One region of the Paenibacillus sp. N3/727 genome, then DNA from elsewhere that is predicted to be linked to it. Evidence: riboswitches for the same ligand, from Rfam matches in the RefSeq annotation. Region 1 holds a riboswitch; the other holds the start of a gene.
What was found. Region 1 has a riboswitch for glycine ahead of gcvT (glycine cleavage system aminomethyltransferase GcvT). Riboswitches for the same ligand answer to the same signal wherever they lie in the genome.

Region 1 (8,330 bases):
GCGCTCACTCACCCTAGCGTTTTACCAACCATAGCAGTTGTTCATTATCAGTTCGTTCCAACCGGTGCCTTTTAACCACCAATGTTGTTGGACACTATACTAAATGGTTCCTATCCAAACCCATCAATCCCACCAAAAATACCACACATCATGCTTCATCAAATAATCCGCGTAATCTCCTAAGCTATCATGACCTTCCAACACGTATGAACAAAAAATAAAGTGTTCTTTCGCCAGCTTTAATGCTTCCTCAAATGTCTGCGGAGGTTTTCCCGTTTGCATAACCCATATATCGTCCGAAACAGCGAGAAGTTTAATGCCATGTTCCTCCTGCCAGTGCTTTATAACAACCGACTGATGTACTGGGAAAGGACATTCATTAAATCCTCCCATTGGAATCCACAACGGTGCTTCATATCCGGATTCCTGCGGCAATATCAAAACAATAAGCTCTTCATCTTCTTCTATGTTTTCCTCCAACCATTCTACGGTGACATGAAATGGCTCTGTCTCGGTTTCACATTGCTCTTCACTCAAAAGATCATGCCCATCCCATAACAAAGAATACGAATGATAAATCTCTTCAAAATCCTTCCCTTCCAGATTTTTCTGTTCCGAAGATAAATCTGAATACTCAAGTTGAGACTTTACAATCTGCCGCCAAACATCCTCTACACTTAAGCTATGTACTTCCTCAAGCTGATGGCGAACATACTCAGAGGGTGATTCCTCTTCATCCAATGTATCTTCCATCATCTCTACTAAATTGTACCCAGGCAGGACAAAAATACTGTGCTTCCCTTCTTTTGTGGCAGGGAGCGATACGTTTTCAACCGCTACAACTTCAATCTCACATTCCTGAAGATAATCAGATAACTCTTCTATCATATTTGCACCTCTTTAATAAAGGAATCTATCAACTCACTCATCCATCATTTGTTAATTCTAGCATGGGTCATCTACCAGTTCAAAAAATTGTATCATCCACCCAGCAAAAAGAAACGCCTTTGGTGTCATCCTACTTAAGGACGAAAAGCGTTTCTTCGAGAAAAAGTCCACGATCTTCATCGTGGACAACGCTCAATAACGAGCTCTTTTCATAATATATCTAAATTTTTAAAATTTCAAAAATTAAATTAATCCACCTTAGCCCGATATGCTTCCGCAGTAAGCAGTTTAGCAAGCGCTTCCTCCAGATCGCCCTCAACTTCGATCTCAACAATCCAACCGCCTTCGTACGGTTCACTGTTCACCAGCTCCGGCTGCGCCTCAAGATCTCCATTCAACTTGGTTATTTTACCGGATACCGGACAATAAAGCTCTGATACCGTCTTTACAGATTCAATTGATCCTATGCTATCCCCTGCAGATACGTCTGATCCAGCCTCCGGCAGCTCCACAAAAACAATATCACCCAGTTGGCATTGTGCATGATCGGTAATTCCAATACGTACGATGTTGCCTTCCACCTTCAACGCCCATTCATGATCTTCACTGTACACCAATTGCTCTCTGATTTCACTCATTTGAATTTCCTCTTTTCTTAATATGAAATGGATTCAAACAAAATAAAAAAGGACAGGAAAAGACTCTCGCCTCTTCTCTGTCCTCGGTACCTGAGAGTTTATGAATGACCGTTTCTAGACGGCCCTTCGTTTCCCCTTTGGCGGCTTACGCTCTCTCCAGAGTTGCGTCAGATAGCGGTACTTTTACCTGAGAGATTACTCGTTAACCGGCAGGTGTAACGAATTGCTCCTTCGGTGCCGCCGCCTTTATTGGCGCTGCGGTCTCTCCCGTCCATCGTCATCCACATATGTAATTTGGTTGATTTCTTCCACAGGATAAAGCACTTAGCAGATCATGTCAATATAGCTGACAAAAATAATATTTTTTTGACGAACTAAAGGTTGACACGTTACAGAGACCGACGGTTATAATGATGTGAAGAACAAAAAGCATAATAGAGCTGAATAAGCGGATGAAGGTATTGGGAGAGATTACCGACTAACGGGTAACGCCGAAGGAGTAAACCGAAACAACGGTGAATCTCTCAGGCAAAAGGACTTTTACTGGACGCACCTCTGGAGAGAATCCTGATACATTTAGGATCACCAAAGGGGAAACTCACACGCGCTTCATATCTTGCTTACATAATTTGTGTAGAGGTAACTCTCAGGTACAAAGGACAGAGCAGAAGGACAATGATACGGCAAAGCTTGCTTTGCGCGTATGTTATTCCTTTTGCCTGTCTTTTTTTGTGTAGTCCCAATTTCATGCTAAAGAGGTGCTCAAAATGAGTTCATTGCAACGAACGCCGCTTTACCCGCTTTACTCGGATTTCCCATCCGTCCGCTGCATCGATTTTGGAGGCTGGGAGCTGCCTGTACAGTTTCACGGAATTGTTCGAGAACACGAAGCTGTACGCCGACAAGCCGGTCTGTTCGACGTTTCCCATATGGGTGAATTTCTGGTAACCGGGCCAAACGCCGAGGTTTTTTTGCAGCAAATGGTTACTAATGATGTTTCGCGGTTGTCTGTCGGTCAGGCCCAATATGCTCCCATGTGCAATGATAACGGCGGCACCGTGGACGATCTGCTAGTCTACAAGCTCTCAGATAATCAATTTATGCTAGTTGTGAATGCATCTAACATTGACAAGGATTTACAGTGGTTAAAGGACCATATCATCGAAGGTGTAGACCTTCAGAACATCTCTGCTGAAACAGCTCTCATTGCCCTGCAGGGTCCTGAAGCCGCAGCTATTTTATCTAAGGTGAGCGATGAACCTGTTCATACGCTGCCTTCCTTTCATTTTATTCAAAACGCGGATGTATGCGGTACCTCCGTTCTCCTCTCCCGTACCGGTTACACCGGCGAGGACGGCTTCGAAATATATTGCCCAGCTGAATCTGCTTCGGTCATATGGAAAGAACTACTCGCTGCTGGCGAGCCGAACGGTTTGATTCCGGCAGGGCTTGGCGCGCGTGATACTCTTCGATTCGAAGCTAAGCTCGCGCTGTACGGCCAAGAACTGTCAGACACCATTTCTCCGCTTGAAGCAGGTCTTGGATACTTCGTAAAGCTGGACAAAGGCAACTTTATTGGACGGGATGCATTAGCTCTACAAAAGAACGAAGGTGTACAGCGCAAGCTCGTTGGCGTTGAACTGATTGATCGCGGGATCCCCCGCTCTCATTACCCGGTGTATGTGGACAATTCTCTAATCGGTGAAATCACTAGCGGTACACAGTCACCAACGTCGAAGCGAAATCTCGGACTTGCGCTGATCGACAGCAGATTTGCCGCAGTAGGAACTGAGGTTTCGATTGAAATTCGCGGCAAACGACTGAAAGCGGTGGTTGTAAAGACGCCATTTTATAAAAAAGGAGAAACCTTATGATGAAGCATCGTTATTTGCCGATGACTGAGCAGGATCAATCGGAAATGCTTGCCACCGTTGGCGCGGAATCCATTGAGGATCTATTTGCAGATATTCCTGCTGAGGTGCGTTACGACGGAGTTCTGCCGATGTCCGAAAGACTAAGTGAACCTGAACTTCTAAAGTATATGAACGGACTTGCCGCTCGCAATGCTGATTTTGAACGTTACACCAGCTTTCTAGGTGCAGGGTTGTATGATCATCATATTCCTGTTGTACTTAATCATGTCATTTCACGATCCGAATTTTACACAGCGTATACACCTTACCAGGCGGAGGTCAGTCAGGGTGAGCTGCAAGCGATCTTTGAATTTCAATCTTATATCTGTGAGCTGACCGGGATGAAGGTAGCCAATGCCAGTATGTATGACGGCTCCACTGCTCTTGCAGAAGCGGCGGCACTTGCGTCAGGCGCTACGAAGCGCAAGAAGATTGTCATTTCCCGTACGGTTCATCCGGAAGCTCGGGAAATAGTCCTTACTTCTGCTCACGGCCTTGGCCTTGAAGTTGTGGAAGTAGGTTTCAAAGACGGCGTTACTGACACCGATGCTTTGGCGTCTGCTATTACAGATGATACGGCTGCAGTCCTTATCCAATCTCCGAACTTCTTCGGATGCATTGAGGACGTAAAAGCTATCGAACCGCTAGTTCATGCCCAAAAATCACTGCTCGTGCTTAGTGTGAACCCGCTTTCCCTTGGCTTGCTCGAATCACCTGGAGAACTTGGTGCAGACATCGTTGTCGGCGATGCCCAGCCCCTAGGTATACCAGCTTCGCTTGGCGGTCCTACCTGTGGTTTCTTCGCGGTATCCGATCCCTTGATGCGCCGTATTCCAGGCCGGATTGTCGGGCAGACCGTGGATCGGGACGGCAAGCGCGGCTTCGTTCTTACGCTGCAAGCCCGTGAGCAGCATATCAGGCGCGAAAAAGCGACATCGAACATTTGTTCCAACCAGGCATTATTGGCACTTTGCGCCTCTGTGTATATGTCTACCCTTGGAAAGATGGGTATGCAGGAGGTCGCATTGCTTAATGTCCGTAAATCGCATTACGCCTCCGAATGCATCACGAAAGGCTCCCTAGATATAGAATTCGCTTCGCCATTCTTTAATGAATTTGTCGTGAAATTGCCAGATGGGGTTGATTTAAAAGAAGTTAATGCGAAACTCCTCAAGGCAGGTTACATCGGCGGCTACGATCTTGGGCTAGCCTATCCGGAGCTGCAGGGTCGCATGCTCATCGCCGTTACGGAACGGCGAACTAAAGAAGAAATTGAGCGATTCATCGGAGAATTGGAGGCAATCGTATGAAACCGGAAAAAGCGCTGATCTTCGAACTAAGTAAACCGGGCCGAGTGGCCTATTCCTTACCTGATTGTGACGTACCGGAAACGGACGTATCAGAATGGATTCCAGAAAGCATGCTGCGTTCCAAACTGGCGGAACTGCCAGAGGTGTACGAAGTGGATGTCATTCGCCATTACACGGAGTTGTCACGTCGTAACTTCGGCATTGATAACGGCTTCTATCCGCTTGGTTCCTGCACGATGAAATACAACCCAAAAATCAACGAGGATGTGGCCCGCTTTCCCGGATTTGCCAAGATTCATCCTTATCAACCCGAGGAAAGCATTCAGGGAGCCCTGGAAATGCTCTATACGCTTCAAGACGATCTCGCCGCTTTGACCGGGATGGATCAAGTGACATTGCAGCCAGCGGCTGGCGCTCACGGTGAATGGACTGGACTGATGCTGATTCGCGCATATCACGAGAGCCGCGGTGAGCAGCGGACCAAAGTGATCGTGCCTGACTCCTCACACGGAACGAACCCGGCCAGTGCTACAGTGGCAGGATATGATACGATTACAATTCAATCCAATGAGCGCGGTATGGTCGATCTTGATGCTCTCAGAGCTGTTGTTGGAAGCGACACAGCAGCATTGATGCTGACGAACCCGAGTACTCTTGGTCTGTTTGAAGAACAAATCGTGGAAATTGCTGAGATCGTACATGAAGCAGGCGGCCTTCTCTATTATGACGGAGCGAATTCCAATGCGATCATGGGAATTACCCGCCCGGGAGACATGGGCTTTGACGTTGTCCACCTCAATCTGCACAAGACGATGAGCACACCGCATGGCGGCGGTGGTCCAGGAGCTGGTCCCGTCGGGGTGAAAGATAAGTTGATCCCCTTCCTTCCCAAACCGATTGTTTCCAAACGTCAGGACGGAACATTTTACTGGGATTACGATCGTCCGCAGTCGATTGGCCGTGTGAAAGCTTTTTACGGTAACTTCGGCATTCTGGTACGTGCCTATACGTACATCCGTAGTTACGGGCCGGATGGTCTTCGCCGGGTTTCGGAGCTTGCGGTCTTGAACGCCAACTATATGATGCATAGGCTGGCGCCTTATTACGAAGTCGCTTATCCCGGTCTATGCAAGCACGAATTCGTATTATCCGGTAAAAAGCTGAAGGAATACGGCGTACGAACACTCGACGTTGCGAAACGATTACTCGATTTCGGATATCATCCGCCAACCATTTACTTCCCGCTGAATGTCGAGGAGTGTATCATGATCGAGCCGACTGAAACCGAAAGTAAAGAAACGCTGGACGGTTTTATCGATGTAATGATTCAAATCGCACAGGAAGCTGAAACAAATCCGGAGCTAGTCATCAATGCACCTTACACAACGGTTGTGAAACGTCTTGATGAGACTACAGCTGCACGTAAGCCGGTCTTGAATTGTACTTGCGGTTAGTGAAGGTTGAGCAATGGGCTATGCGACCGCCGTTATGCAACGCCAAACCGCGCGCTGGTCTACTCATATAATCCAACAAGATTCAGTTAGTGTGGTATAAAGTGCAGCCATATATGGTGACGTAACGACGAACGACCAATTGTTGCATGTAATACAACAATAGGGATAGATTTAACTCGTTCCAAGAGGAATTGTTGTAGGATTTACAACAATATAAGTAGGTTCAAGCATTCTGTTCGTCCAATGTTGTATAACATACAACATTACTCATCACTTCATGTTTGATCATTCTAGCAGGCCTTTAAGACGTTAGACATAACCGTAACTTCATCATTGCAACCCATTCCATTAAATAATCTTCAAACACTAACTTTAGTGAAGAGCCTAATAAAACAGATATTATACAGATAAAAGTAAAAGCAGGTCGCCCGAGGATTCATCCTTTGGGTGACCTGCTTAGTTTTAGGCTCCAACATGTTCTGCTTGATGAGGTTATCGTTGATTGAAACCCGGTCTACAGGATAATAGATTCACCAAATGTTAGTTTATTTCATTCCAAAAAGCCACCTGATTCAAAGGAAGTCTTACGGTTTGGCGTGCAGGCTGAGCCGCTTTACCAATCGCAATCAGCATAATGCTCTCATAGTTGGAAGGAAGGTTAAACGCTTCTTTAAATTTATCACGGTTAAATCCTCCCATAGGTACGGTATCGTAACCTTTTTCGCGAGCGATTAACATAAGCTGCATGGAGATTAGACCTGCATCGATATCGACAATGCTTCTCTTTTTGGAATCATCCAAATGGCGATACACTTGATTCGCAGTTGCGATCATTTTTTGTTTAACTTCCTCTGTCATATATCCCGCTTCCTGCGATTGTGTATAAATATCTTCTGCTTTGTCATACCACTCCATATCACCTAATACAGCGATGACCGCGGATGCATCTAATACTTGTGCCTGGTTATTGGCAATTGGATATAGCTTTTCTTTCAAGGCCTGATCATCAATGACGAGAAAACGCCAAGGCTGAAGATTGCTTGAGGACGGTGCAGATGTGGCTTCCGTCAGCATTTCCTGCATCTCTTCCCGCGATATTTTTACCGATGGATCATACTGCCGTACAGAATGGCGCTCTCTTACAACGCTAAGAAAATCTTTTTGTGTCAAAGTTGACATGGTTGAACACTCCTTAAAAATTATTGTGCAAATTAATGCACAGTTTAAATCACGATTATACTGTGCCGATAATTGCACAGTATAATGCAAATATATTTCGTTTGTCAATACACAACATCGTTACATCGTTACATCGTTCTTTCGACGATGTCAGCGATAGTATAGGATTTCAGTACATTTAGTGTGCTTTCCTCAATCTCAGATAAAATATCAGAAAAAGCGTTTTTCATCTGCCCACCTAAGCAGTTGTCTCTTGCAGCGCCCAACATGCTGTCGGCGATGGTGTTGTGGATCTGGAGCGCCGAATAAATATCAGCAAGCGTTATGCTATCTGCACCCTTAACTAAACGGTAACCCCCGTCTCTTCCTTCACGGGATTCGATGATTTGTTCTAAGGCCAACGCCTTTAAAATTCTTCTGATTAGCGTCGCATCGGTATGCATATGAGTTGCGATATCACCGCTGGAACATTTACCGCCTGAGTGTTTCTCAAGGACAACAAGTGCTTGGAGTGCTAAGCTAAAAGTTTTATGGGTGGATGGGCAGGCCATGGCCGATTTCTTAGAAGATGATACTTTATCCACTTTGATGTACCTCCCCTTTTATCGTAGTTCATTAAAATATTGTAACTTAAAACCTAACACTCCAGCAAGATAACAAAAATGTTTGAATATTCAATTTATAAGAATTGTGTAATATCCTGCTTTTTCCGGTTAACTACTAACTGAAATACATCCGGACGGCTATAGTGACCAACTACATCAAAATCATAACGACTTTGAACGATTTGAGAAAGGTCCAGCGTTGCGAACAGAATGCCTTTTTCATTATATAACGGTTCAACGACATATTCTCCAAGAGGACTTACAATAGCACTTCCCCCTCTGCTTAAAATATCGGGATCTTGTTCAACATCTTCATAACAAGCTAAATCAGCGGGATATGAGT
Region 2 (8,330 bases), 1.6 Mb from region 1:
GTTATCCATAGTGTGCTCCTCGATTTCTTTCTAAAGTAGTTACCAACTCTTATATATCAACTTCTGCATCCTCAAAATATTTCCCCTTCACACCGTAAATAACTTTATACAGTTCGTCCCTTACTCTCTTTTCTTCTGTTGTATCTGTCCACCAGCTGTTTGCCTGTCCTAACTTCCGATCATCTGGACACCATACATATTCATACCATGGAGGCATAAACGTCTTTAACATTAAAAGACATCGACGCATATGCCCTGGAGCGCTAACTAACAATAAACGATTTATTTTTTCTAATCCTACAGCACGATCAAGTACCATAAGTGAAGCCAAAATATTCTCTTTAGTATGGTTTGATACTTGTTCTATAAGGATTGATTCAGCAGGCACTCCAAGTTTAATGGCCTCATCCCGCATAAATATAGACTCATGGAGGGTTCTTTGACCGAATCTATCTCCCCCAGTAAACAAAATCAACGGTGCCCGACCATTCTTATATAACTCAACCGCTTTCAACACTCTGTCAACATTCATCCCGCCAAAAACAAATATACAATCTCCATGAAGAGTGCCATTATCCATTTCGGAAGCATCACCAAAGACCAACTTGGTAATTTGTTCTTTCATTAATTTCTCAGGGTTCATATTTGAAATTAGCAAAATAAAAACCTCCGATCATCATTTCAAAAAATATTTCGATATTGCCATCTCATCCCTGGTGCGTCGTCAAGTCGATCCTCAAAACCAAATTTCTTATAATAAGAATTTTTACCTTTAGCTGCAAAAAGCTGTACCATCAATATTTCAGCTTAATAAAATCTTCTCCGCTAGGAACAAGCTCTTTATAAATTATTGTCATACCTGATCCCTTCACTAATATCCTCAGGCAAACCTAAGATCGCCCGCAAGACAGCGTAAAAACCATGTTACATGATGTTTATGAGTGTTTTTGTACAACTCTCCCTATCTCTTTACTGTTCCAAAAGATATTTTCATGTTTGGAGCATAGGTTAGCCAAGATTGAGGTCCAAATTCTCTAGAAAACAGTAATTCAGCCGCATGCTGATCCGAGGCTTCTTGGTGTGTTAATCCCCTACTCATTAAGTTATTTAACGTATCCTTCAAACATTCAGGTTCTTTTCCTAACCCTTCTTCTCGTAAAGAATCAAAAAGTTTTTCCTTGTTTTTTAAGTCCATGTTTTGGTCTAAGAAGTTAACTCTATCGCTCACTCTGCACTCTACATTGTTTAATCCCAATTGACTTAGGATGACTGGCAGTTGCATTCCGATGTTTCCGTCTTTACCATTTCGTCTAGAATCTTCTTCAAACAATTTTTGTAATATCCCTAACCGTATGTATTGGGACTGATCAAGACCATCAACATAATAATTCGACGAATTTGCAATCCAATGAGGTTCAAAACAAATCACTTTACCGTGATGTAAGACATGGTCGATCATCTTTTGAACAATTTTCCTAGAATCAGTCATATGTAATAAAAATGCATGACAAATAGCTATGTCATACATTGGCTGGGCATCCATTTCTTCTATATCGACTACTTTAAATTCAGTGGAATAAGGCAGGTTTAGAAATATTTCTTTTGCTTGATTGATTAAGTCAGTACCCTTGTCAATCCCCGTGTAGGTGGACCCTTCAGGTAGCAGTGGAAGGAGCTTAAGTCCTAGAAATCCGTAGCCACATCCATAATCAATGATTTTTACAGGCTTGTCGATCTTCCAAACTCCCTTAACCAAGAAGTCCAGATAATCATCATTGTAGTATAACCAACGAGTTTTTCTGAGATATTCGATCTGCTTGTCCCAATAATAATCAGACATTTAGCAAGCTCCTTTTATTCAGTTTGTTAGCGATAATTCATTAGCCTTACGAACCCTCACCCTCGAAGTCTTGACAGAGCTCTTTTCGCTGCTTGTTTCCCATTATGCATTCCAGATTCCGAAACCTCAATTAACTTATCTTTAGCTGGAATATATCTGTGATATCCTAGAATTTCACAAGCTCTTTCCTGTACGTACATATCCTCATCATCTAAATATTTGACCAATGAATCGAGATGCATTTTTGGTGTTAAAGCCATAATTGAAAAAAGAAGCTGACATCTGAGATCGTCATCAAGATCATTGGAATTCAATAAATGGTTTAACTCATCAATGCTTTTCTGATCATCTTCAAGATCTTGAATGCTGCTTTCTGTTTCTACGGGGTACTCTTTTTTTAGTTCTCTCCAATCAAGATCAGGATCTTGTTCAATGGAACGAATAAATGAGCTTACACTTCTGAAGCTTGGTGAAATATCAGTTTCTTCATGGTCGATATAACAAACCCTGTGCTTTAATGGGCATTGATAAAAAACGCCGACATAATTAGAGTTGTCATCAGTCCATAAAGGGATTATATTTTGATACACTTCAATATCAGATAAAAACTCAATAAGTTCTATGACCTCATCTGAATCCATTACTCTTAATGCAAACTCATTAGCGTTTTGTTTTTCTTTATGTAACTCCAAAATCTCTATGAAATCATTAGGTACTTCTATATTAAGTCTTGTAAATAGTTGTTTGTAATACATTTATACCGACTCCTTTGAAGCATGATATTTAGATTTTGAGGTATGAATACTGAACCTACATTGCCTTGATCATTCATGAAATTCCATATGCTCTTTATCGGTCTTATAATAATCTAACCGATCTTTTAGATGCCCTGTATGAAACTCAAACATATGACCATCAGGATCCAAGAAATAAATCGATTTTTTATCCTTTTCATCTCGATCTCTCCCTGGCAATATATCCACACGCAAATCTTTCAATCTATTTAATAATAGATCAAAGTCTTTCTCTTCAATCGTGAAGGCAATATGCGTATATGTCCTTTGATTCTGACTCCGGTCGATATCCTCTTGGTTTAGGGCAACCCATAAGCCGTTTAAATCAAAATAAGCTAGCCTTCTTCCCTTTACTAATAGCTTTGCTTCAAACACATGGGTATAAAAATCAATGGACGTTTCTAAATTCGAAACGGAAAAACATAAATGATTAATTGCTTTGACTTTCATCTTTTGTTCCTCCTACTTTAATTCACGATCATTCCCTTCGATTAATTTGTTATTTTGGAGGTTTTTGAGCTTGTCTGATCAGTTTTCCTCCATCAAAATGTCTACCATATTTCTTAATCGTTTCTTCGATTTCATGATCCATAGGAATCTGATTTGAAATTTTCCAGGTTAAGAAATAGGCTTGCACCTTACCTCCATAAAAAACCCATGCAAAAAATTGGGTTGCAAATTTATGCGCTCCTTTGGTTCTAAAATTATTCATCGAGCTCCCATCTTTCCACACGGTAACGGTTTGACCAATTCCACCCTGAAGTTGTCCTGAGAGTTCGGCATATAATAATTTTTCATTCTTAGTTAGTTGTTTCATTACAAATTCATTAACAATTCCATTTATGATAATTCTGAAAATATTGAATCTTTCTCCCCGTGTTACTGAAATAATCGCAGTCTCAGGCAAAAGTGTATCTCTATCGCCTAAAGTAAACTTAGCTCCGTACTTGTTGTTTGGATCTTGATGTTTTATCCATACCTTCATGGAAACACCACCAAATTCTCTTAATTAGTACTCAGCTAATAAGCCAAGCAATGTCATAGCCCATTTCGCTCATAATTTCTAGTCCATTTTGAAATTCGATTACGTTTTCTCCAGTCCATCCATTTTTTAAGCCGTATATTTTTGGATGATGTAAAGTGAACTACTCACCACTTACTCACTGACGCTCGTTGAAGTGGGAGCTTCTTGGGTAACATTTGCTTCTATTAGCCAAATGAATTCACCAAGCTCTAAGGGCAGTTCCTGCCCCGAAGATCAATGCCAATTAGTTGGCTAGTTTAAGCAGATTCAGACTTGCATTGAAGTCTCTGTCGTGATGTGCGTTACAAGATGGACAATCCCATTCACGCAAGTTTACGTTTTTGACTTCTTTGTTTTGGTATCCGCAGTTTGAACAAAGCTGACTACTCGCATAATTCTTAGGCGCAACGATGATGTCACGACCTTTCCATTGAGCTTTGTACTCAAGCATCGTTCTGAACTTTACCCAAGATACCTCGCTGATCGCTTTAGATAATTTGCGGTTTTGTAGCATATTCCTCACACGCAAGTCTTCGATCACCATTACTTGGTTGTCGTTTGTGATCTCATGGCTTACCTTATGGAGATAGTCATTTCGCTGATTATTGATCTTTTCATGAAGCTTGGCAACCTTAAGCCTCATCTTGTTGCGGTTTGCTGAGCCTTTCTTTTTACGAGACAGCGATCGTTGCAAGAAGGCTAAACGCTGTTCAACTTTGCGAAACCACTTTGGATTCTCATATTTCGATCCGTTCGACAGAATGGCAAAGTCCTTGAGTCCAACATCTATCCCTACACTAGTGTCTAGCCTAGGGAACAATTGTTCATTCTCCTCGACCAAGATAGAGATGAAATACTTATTGCTCGGTGTTTGAGAAACGGTAACAGATTTAATCAACCCTTGGAATTGACGATGTTGATTGATCTTAATTAGCGTCTTGAGCTTTGGAATCTTCAAGTATCCACCGCCAATGCTCACCGTTCCCTTTTGGTTGTTAGTCGTGTAGCTCTTATGGTTGTCTTTCTTGCTTTTGAACTTTGGGAATCCCACAGATTTATCTCGAAAGAAATTAGCGTATGCCTTATTTAGATTCATTTGTGCATTAGCTAAAGCAAGGCTATCCACTTCTTTGAGAAATGGAAATTCTGTTTTGTATTGTGCCGGTGTAGGATACTTGATGGACTTATCCACGCTTTTTTGAAATTCTTGATAAGAATTGATTCGATCAGCAAGCATTTTGTTATACACAAAGCGTACACAGCCAAATGTTTTTGCGAAAAATATCCGCTGTTCCGCATTCGGATAAATACGATACTTGTATGCTTTTAACATTACCTACACCTACTTTCTGCCCTGGTTTTCAATATACTGTTTAATCGTTTCTATGGATGCGCCGCCTGTTGTAATCAAACAGAAACTTCTTGACCAAAACATCTCCTTCCAAAGCTTTTTGCGAACAATGGGAAAGTCACGTTTTATCAATCGAGAACTAGCACTTTTATACGCATTTAGGAATTTTGACAATTCACTATTGGGATGTGCTTTGAACATCACATGAATATGGTCTTTATCGTGATTCCAAACTTCAACCGTAATATTGTATGACTGCCCTATTCTCACAAAAATGTCTAAATTCATCTCCCACTTACTCACTGGGCTACGCCTTACACATTCCTTGAAGTGTGAAAATTCTTTTCGGAAACCTAATTAAAAGTTTCTACGATATTTGTTTCATTATTTTTCAAATCAACGCCTACTAATAATGGACTTCCAGTAACAGGATCATCCCAGGTGCTAAAAAAGAATGTTAATGTTAGATTTTTCTTATCTTTTAGAGATACCTTTAGCATGATATGGCTTCGTTTTTCGTTATATTTTTGATTCAAAACATATACATATTCTTTTTTATCTATAATCATTCTTCTTGTCTTTTTCTTCATAGCTTTCCACCTTTATATTGACGACACACCATTTAAAAAAAGACGACCCGCCCTTAGATATCTCCTATCTTAGGTCAGGTCGCATGTTGTCTGGATCATCTTCCTTGATTATACATCTGTTGAGCAAGGGGCGTAAGCCCAAAAGCGGAAATGCAATATCTTGTTCACTCTTCACATAAACGACTATACCGTTTTGAAAAATCCATCATGATCTCAGCAAATATTATTGCTGTTTCATATGCCGTAGATAAAGACGCGTTTCAGTCACAACCACCCCAGACAAACCAAGCAGGGCAACTAGGTTCGGCAATGCCATCAGTCCATTCACAATATCCGCGAGCAGCCAGATCGCTTGTAGCTTGATAAACGCGCCCGCTCCGACCAGAACGATAAACACGATGCGGTAAGGCAGGATTGATTTAACGCCAAATAAGTATACGATGCAGCGTTCGCCGTAATAATTCCAGCCTAGAATCGTCGTAAACGCAAATAAAATGAGGCAAAACATAAGAATTAAGGAACCAAAGGGTATTGCCGCATCAAACGCCGCTTGTGTCATTTCCGCTCCTTCCGCAGCCCCATTCCATGCACCGGTTACAATCAGAGTCAATCCGGTCAGTGTGCAAATAATAATCGTATCTATAAAAGTGCCCGTCATCGACACAAGCCCCTGCTCCGCAGGCCATTTCACCTTGGCCGCAGCGGCCGCAATCGGCGCGCTGCCAAGTCCGGATTCATTTGAAAATACACCTCTTGCAATGCCGTTGCGAATAGCCAGCATAATAGTAGCGCCGAGAAATCCGCCGCCTGCCGCAGTCGGATTGAACGCGCTCTGAAATACGAGCGACAGAGCGTATGGAATCTTGTCAGCGAAAGCAATAAGCACGATGCAGCTTGTTACCACATAGACAATGGCCATGATGGGCACAACTTTCGTGGTCACCCTTGTAATATTCTTGAGCCCTCCAACGGTCACCAATGCCGTCAAAGCGGTCACTACTGCTGCAGTTGCAGCGACTGGAATACCCAAACTTGACTGCGTAGACGTTACAATGGCATTGACTTGCGGGAAGGTGCCAATCCCGAAAAATGCGACCAATACCCCACTCACAGCGAAAAACACAGCCAGCGGTTTATATCTTACACCCAAGCCTTGTTCAATATAATACATCGGCCCACCCGATACTTGCCCATTCTCGTCTATCTTCCGGTACTTTACGGCCAGCACACCTTCGGCGTATTTGGTTGCCATGCCAAAAAAAGCAGCCATCCACATCCAGAACAGCGCTCCCGGGCCGCCCATTTGAATAGCCGTCGCTACACCGACAATGTTCCCCGTTCCAATGGTGGCAGCCAGGGCGGTAGCAAGCGCGCCAAAGCTAGTTACGTCTCCTTGCCCTTCATTTTTTGCGGTGAATATGAGCTTGAGTGCCAGCGGCAGACGAAAAACTTGTAGCAAACCGAGGCGGAATGTGAAAAATATCCCCGTCCCCACCAACAATACAAGAAGCGGCAGCCCCCATACAAAATGATTCACACTGTCTAACCATTGTTCTAACATGTACATTCCTCTTCCCCTCTTCAGTATCGATATCGATGTGTCTCACGACACGAAAAAAGAGTCAAATCGATAGATTTGACTCTGGGGACATTTTTGCAGAAAAGCAAATAAAACGATAAGTGATTATAATCACAAATTCGAATAATGTTGCATAACATCTGCAATCCCTGTCCTTTTACCTGAGAGTTTTAACGTGTATTGACACGTCTTGCCCCTTCGGTGCCCCACATCAGTGGAGTCTCTCCAGAGTTCTGTCCGTCTACGGTCCTGTTTGCTTCAATCCTTTGAGAATGATGCAAACGCCTGAGAGTTTTGCCCCTTCGGCCAAGCCGTTGCCTGTCTCCCGTAAACTTCATCCAGTTATGAAGTTGTTTATCTATTATAGAGAACCATCTGCGATTCCGCAAGGATGTTCTCTATGGCAATACACCTTTATATTAATATCTACGTGTCTATAAATTGACTATTATTAAATTTAAAAATGATCTTGAATCCGTCATTCTCTGTATTGGCAAACTCCTCTTGGTGTGATTCAGAAGTATAATTCTGAATTGTTTTTCTCCAAAATGATTGAGCTCTCTTATTGGTTTCTGTCGGGTTGGTTTGCAGTTCCCAAGACCCTTTATGTCGATTAAATACTTGTACCGCTGCAGCTTCAGCAATACCTTTCCCACGGAATGGCCTCAACATAAAAAACTCATTCATGTAAAATTCACTGCCATGAGGCGTATAAGGCGGAGTTGCTACAAACGCAAATCCTGCCGGGATATCATCTACTCTAACTAAATACGGGAATAGTACAGATGGATTCTCCCACCAGACATCGAAAACTTTGTTTTGCTCATTCAACGTCAATGTATCATCATCTTCATATACACCATATATATTCGGTTTCCATTCCCATATTTCAGATAAATCATGTAAGTATAGCGGGTACAAGTTGTTTACAATAAATTTTGTAGACTGGTCAGTCAAACTAATTGAGATTTTCATATAATCCTCCCTGGCTGATCAACGTTCACACATGCTTCCACCATATTCCTGCACATTCAGGTACGGTTGACCACTGGTTTTCATCGATCTTTCTTGAAATATCCGAGCCAAAGAAAAACTCCATATTTTCTTTAGCTTCTGTTGTATTTGCAAATTGATAATCTGTCCTTATCCAGC

Region 2: another riboswitch for glycine. It lies ahead of MNQ98_RS09920 (alanine/glycine:cation symporter family protein); the one in region 1 lies ahead of gcvT (glycine cleavage system aminomethyltransferase GcvT).

What each region holds. Positions count from the first base shown of each region.
Region 1 is NZ_CP093336.1:3,870,061-3,878,390, forward strand. It holds gene MNQ98_RS17660 (DUF4253 domain-containing protein) at 124-888, opposite strand; gene gcvH (glycine cleavage system protein GcvH) at 1,137-1,526, opposite strand; glycine riboswitch at 1,692-1,807, opposite strand; glycine riboswitch at 1,979-2,076, shown strand; glycine riboswitch at 2,080-2,191, shown strand; gene gcvT (glycine cleavage system aminomethyltransferase GcvT) at 2,294-3,400, shown strand; gene gcvPA (aminomethyl-transferring glycine dehydrogenase subunit GcvPA) at 3,400-4,749, shown strand; gene gcvPB (aminomethyl-transferring glycine dehydrogenase subunit GcvPB) at 4,746-6,203, shown strand; gene MNQ98_RS17685 (nitroreductase family protein) at 6,744-7,382, opposite strand; gene MNQ98_RS17690 (RrF2 family transcriptional regulator) at 7,511-7,966, opposite strand; gene MNQ98_RS17695 (carbon-nitrogen hydrolase family protein) at 8,062-8,330, opposite strand, start outside.
Region 2 is NZ_CP093336.1:2,246,869-2,255,198, reverse strand. It holds gene pyrE (orotate phosphoribosyltransferase) at 1-9, opposite strand, end outside; gene MNQ98_RS09960 (YdcF family protein) at 50-658, opposite strand; gene MNQ98_RS09955 (class I SAM-dependent methyltransferase) at 962-1,840, opposite strand; gene MNQ98_RS09950 (HEAT repeat domain-containing protein) at 1,897-2,595, opposite strand; gene fosB (metallothiol transferase FosB) at 2,665-3,084, opposite strand; gene MNQ98_RS09940 (hypothetical protein) at 3,134-3,619, opposite strand; gene tnpB (IS200/IS605 family element RNA-guided endonuclease TnpB) at 3,903-4,991, opposite strand; partial or broken gene tnpA (IS200/IS605 family transposase) at 5,001-5,288, opposite strand; gene MNQ98_RS09925 (hypothetical protein) at 5,363-5,599, opposite strand; gene MNQ98_RS09920 (alanine/glycine:cation symporter family protein) at 5,823-7,166, opposite strand; glycine riboswitch at 7,318-7,417, opposite strand; gene MNQ98_RS09915 (GNAT family N-acetyltransferase) at 7,605-8,153, opposite strand; gene MNQ98_RS09910 (class I SAM-dependent methyltransferase) at 8,179-8,330, opposite strand, start outside.